2 regions of the Alteromonas lipotrueae genome follow, and region 1 is predicted to be linked to the other one. Evidence: riboswitches for the same ligand, from Rfam matches in the RefSeq annotation. Region 1 holds a riboswitch; the other holds the start of a gene.
The links. A riboswitch is a leader RNA that binds a small molecule or an ion and turns the genes downstream of it on or off. The one in region 1 is predicted to bind thiamine pyrophosphate.
Positions count from the first base shown of each region.

Region 1 (2,464 bases):
GATACGCGTTCGTCAGGGTTGTACCCTGCCCCTTTGTAGCCGCGAGAAATACTGGCATAGTAAAAGTGGTTCTCGGCGGTATACTGCAATGCCACTTTCCCGCCTGTCATCGTAGTATCATGACTACTTTCAAGGCCATTGTTATCTGAGTAGTCAAAACCATAGTTTTCTACACGTAACCCTGCCACTAGCGTTAGGCTCGTGGTGAGCGTAGATTCAGTCTGAAAATATACCGCTTTGGTAGTGGGTTCATACACACTGGTAAAATCACCTGATGCATAGGTGTACTCACGTAACAAATCTTCTTCGCTGGTTTTGTAAAACGCGCCAAGCGTCCAAGCGGTCGCGCCATCAAATAACGCGGCACTGTCTGATGATACAAAGCGTACTTCTGCAGTTTGTGTGTCTACATCACGGAAATAAGCGTCGAATGAGGTATACCCGAAAGGGTGAAAACCTTCATAAGTCCAATCTTCGTCATATCCATAACCAATATTGTGTGATGCATGAGTGGCGATGAGAATGAAATCACCGCCATTAGTCGAGGTAGTAGATTTCGCACTTACCGCATGAGTTTGATGGGTGTCAAAACCTGGCTCATCAGATAAGGTCTGATTATTATTATCTAATGAAAACGCATCATACCCATTGTCGATGTCATACCAACGATATGTCAGCGCCAAGGTACTTCTTTCGTCAATAATTCCAGCAATACTGATGCGCGCGGCGGTTTCATCGAGATTATTGGTATCATCACGCTTTTGCTCAATGCCGTTACTGTTAACCACGGTATTTTCTACAAAACCATCACTACGGTTATGCATTAGTGCTACGCGATATCCCCAGTCCTGGTTGATGTCATCACCTGTAGCCACTTCCACCCGATAACTATCTTTGTTACCAGCTCTTAATTCAACATAGTCAGCGCCTTCTGAACCTACAGGCGTACTAGAAAGCTTTACCGCGCCTGCTAACGCGCCGGAACCAAATAAGGTGGCCTGAGGGCCTCGGTACACTTCTAGCTGCTGTGTATCAAAAATAAGCGCCGCTGCCGCTAGACCAGAGAAATCAAATTCGTCAACGATGAAACTAACAGAAGGGTTAATAGGCTCTACAAATTGACTACGTTCACCGATACCGCGTATTTGCACAAAGCGCCCACGAGAAGCGCCTGCGGCAAAATTCACGTTCGGCACACTGTTTAGCACACTATCAATATGGCTAGGCTGGCGACTGCTTAAGCGCTGAACGCCCAAAATGGTCGCACTGGCACTTAGTTGGTCTAATACGGTTTCACGAAAGTCTCCGCTAACGACAATACGTTCAACGTCTTCAAGTTGTGTTTCTTGTTCATTGGTTTGCGCATTAGCACAAAGCGATGCAGCAATTAAAGAAAGACAAAATATTGGTTTTTGCATGGGATCTCTTATTCTTTTCTAAGAAAAAAGATCCGGGTGTACGGCAGGTGATACGACTATGTGGTCAACCATCCCTACGCCGGCATTATCCGGATCAGGTGTAAGGGTTCTCACAGTGTTGATGTGAATCTCAGTCCGCGGTACAGACACCCCTTGGTATATGCATTCAGTTAGAATACCGAATACAGCGAGGAGTCTACCAGTTACGCCAAAACCGTCAAGATATTAAACGGTTAACTTAGCGTACCAGTAAACATCGTATTTTTGTTATATGGCTTATTTTTGTTCTTTTAATTCTAGATTAAGCTTTCGTACTTCTTCGTTAGTTTGTGACACCAACGCTTCAAGGGTTTTACCATGCGCTGCAGGTTGGCGGGAATCTGGGTCAACTTTTACGAAGACGATGTCATCGGCAAAACAAATGGTTTTCTTGGTGGCTTTGTTACGCACTAAACAGCTTACGGTAATCGACGTTCTACCAACCGCTTTAGTCTCAAGACCAAATTCAACAATGTCACCTTGCATTGCAGGAGATTCAAAACTAATTTCTCCAATATGTTTGGTCACCAAACAATTAGTTTCTAATTGGCAAATTGCCCAAATGGCAGCCTCTTCATCAATCCACTCAAGCGCGCGGCCGCCAAATAAAGAGTTGGCATAATTTAGATCGTTTGGCATCACTAGACGCCGAGAAAGAAAGCGCATTCGAATTCCTTTAGATAAGTGGTTACTATAAGCAGAGAAAGTCTTAATTATACCGAAAAAACACACCTATGGCGCCACCGGAATTAACTCAATGGTTGTTTAACCCTATTTATTTGCAATCACGACAAAAAGTGTATCGCCGTCTGCTTTTGCTTTCTGGCGATTATGAGTGGGTTAATCAGCGTTTAACGTCTCTTTTAAGCGATATTCCCGCCTCACTTATCGTTAAAGAAATAGGCGCAGAGAACTCCCCCCTACGTAAGCATTTGTTAGGTAATGAGTGTGATATCGGGGTAGTACATTCACATCAAGGGTTTAGCCCGGGAAACCTGATGGCCATT
Region 1 covers NZ_JAESDJ010000001.1:619,201-621,664, reverse strand. The annotation lists gene KYS23_RS02645 (TonB-dependent receptor) at 1-1,418, opposite strand, end outside; TPP riboswitch at 1,473-1,582, opposite strand; gene KYS23_RS02640 (acyl-CoA thioesterase) at 1,695-2,123, opposite strand; gene KYS23_RS02635 (GNAT family N-acetyltransferase) at 2,192-2,464, shown strand, end outside.

Region 2 (2,464 bases), on a different contig from region 1:
GGGTTTACGTTTAGTACGTGAAAATAAGTCGATGGACGGCCAATTGCGTCAAAACGCGAACTTGGTAGACCGTGATATTGAAGTAGATTACGGCATTGATCCATTGGTAGATGTAGCCATGGATAATGATGAAACCATGTGGTCTGCAAAGCTACAGTTAGATTATAAACCAAACTCAGATACGCTTTTATATGCTGGTATTAACCGAGGCGTAAAAGCAGGCAACTTCAACGCGCCTTTAGGCGGTAGTTTTAGCACCTACGACGCCGAAGTACTTCTTGCCTATGAAGCGGGCGCAAAGCTAACCTTAATGGACGGTAAAGCACAGTTAAACAGTAGTATTTTCTACTATGATTACTCTGATTATCAGTCGTTTTCGTGGGTAAATAATGCTGGCGTAGTGTTCAACGAAGATGCGCAATTTACTGGTGCTGAAGTTGAGCTACTATTAAACCCTATTGATGCACTAGACATCATGTTCGGCGTGTCTTACACCGATGCTGTGGTAGAAGATTTAGAAGTAGCTTCAGGCGTATTTGTAGACACCACGCCCCCTTACACACCTGAGTGGCAATCATCAGGTTTAGTACGCTACACATGGGATATAGACAGCGGCAGTGTTGCAACGCTTATTAGTGGCTCGTACCAGTCAGAGTCTTTCCATAATGCCCGTAACTTTACTGCGCATACCATTGAAAGTCACTTTAAAGCCGATGCACGCATTACCTGGACTGACAAAGAAGATTTATGGAGTGTAGCCGCTTACGTAGATAACCTTACTGATTCAGACCACGAATTAATTGGTTTCGACGTATCAGGCTTCTACGGTACTTCGCAAATCTCTTACGCAAAACCACGCACTTACGGCATAACGGTAAGACGTAATTTCTAATTAGTAAAAGGCTAGCTGCGGTTAAAGATACAGCACAGCTCAACAAACATCCTGTAAGTAAAAACCCCGTTTAGGGGTTTTTTTATCTTTAATTCACATGAATTTAATTTAATCACACTTAGCCACTCCCGCAGCATGGATGCTGTAGAGAGGCCCCATGGATGGGTTCACGCCGTGTTTCTAAGGTGAGTTCGCTTTCGTGCCCCCTCAGGGCTTGTAATTTTATTTTCTTTCGCTTTATACTGATTACAGTTACTTGTCGGAGTGCTCAACTGAATTAACCCAGTGAGCTGAGACCGCGAAAGCGGGATCCGTTGAACCTGATCAGGCTAATACCTGCGAAGGGAACAAGAAAGTACAAAGTGGTAAGTTGTAAATGGTAAAAGTTAAGCCTTGTTGTATGGCATGACTTTATCCTTCGGGATTTTGCCTGCAATACCGGTCATGCTTCTGCGCACTTTGTATTCTCTCCTCCACTCCTGACAAGCATTTTATAACCTAAACTAACAGGCGAAAATGCTATGTCGACTCGACGTGAACAGCGCCAACAGGCGCAAGACTTTATTAATCAATTGGCCGGTGAGGCCTACCCTAATTCTACCCGTCACTACGAAAAAGGCAGCCGCGACGATATTAACGTTGCCATGCGACTGATTCACCAACACGACAGCTTAATTGGCGGCACCGAAGAAAACCCTATATTTGAAAGTAACCCACCCATTGGGGTTTACGATACTTCCGGTCCTTACGGCGACCCAGACGTTACCATTAACGTGCAAAAAGGGTTGGCGCCGCTACGAGAAAACTGGATTAAAGCCCGCGAAAACACATACCAGCTTGAAGGGGTATCGTCGCACTTCGCGAAGCAACGTGAGCAAGATATTGTCACTGAAGATTTTCGTTTCACGCGCACGCTGAAACCACGCAAAGCTCTAGATGGCAAAAATGTGACCCAGCTGCATTACGCTCGCCAAGGTATAATAACGCCCGAAATGGAATATATTGCCATTCGCGAAAACATGGGCCGCGACGCACTAAAAGACAGCCCGCTAAGCAATCAACACAAAGGCGAGCACTTCGGGGCCAACCTGCCTTCAAACATTACTCCTGAGTTTGTTCGCCAAGAAGTGGCAGCTGGTCGCGCGATTATTCCCGCGAACATAAACCACCCTGAACTAGAACCTATGATCATTGGCCGCAATTTTTTGGTCAAAATTAACGCCAACATTGGTAATTCAGCGGTCACCTCGTCTATTGAAGAGGAAGTAGAAAAGCTAGTGTGGTCTACGCGTTGGGGCGCCGATACGCTTATGGATTTATCCACCGGCCGCAACATTCACGAAACCCGCGAATGGCTGCTTCGAAACAGCCCTATTCCGTTAGGCACCGTTCCCATTTATCAGGCGCTTGAGAAAGTAAACGGCGTAGCCGAAGACCTTACGTGGGAGCTATTTAAAGACACCCTTATTGAACAAGCCGAACAAGGGGTAGACTACTTCACCATTCACGCAGGCGTATTGCTTGAATACGTACCGCTTACCGCAAACCGGGTAACGGGTATTGTGTCCCGCG
Region 2 covers NZ_JAESDJ010000002.1:9,549-12,012, reverse strand. The annotation lists gene KYS23_RS03515 (TonB-dependent receptor) at 1-892, shown strand, start outside; TPP riboswitch at 1,143-1,256, shown strand; gene thiC (phosphomethylpyrimidine synthase ThiC) at 1,414-2,464, shown strand, end outside.
Region 2: it holds a riboswitch for thiamine pyrophosphate, as region 1 does, so the genes downstream of both, thiC (phosphomethylpyrimidine synthase ThiC) here and KYS23_RS02645 (TonB-dependent receptor) in region 1, are expected to answer to the same signal.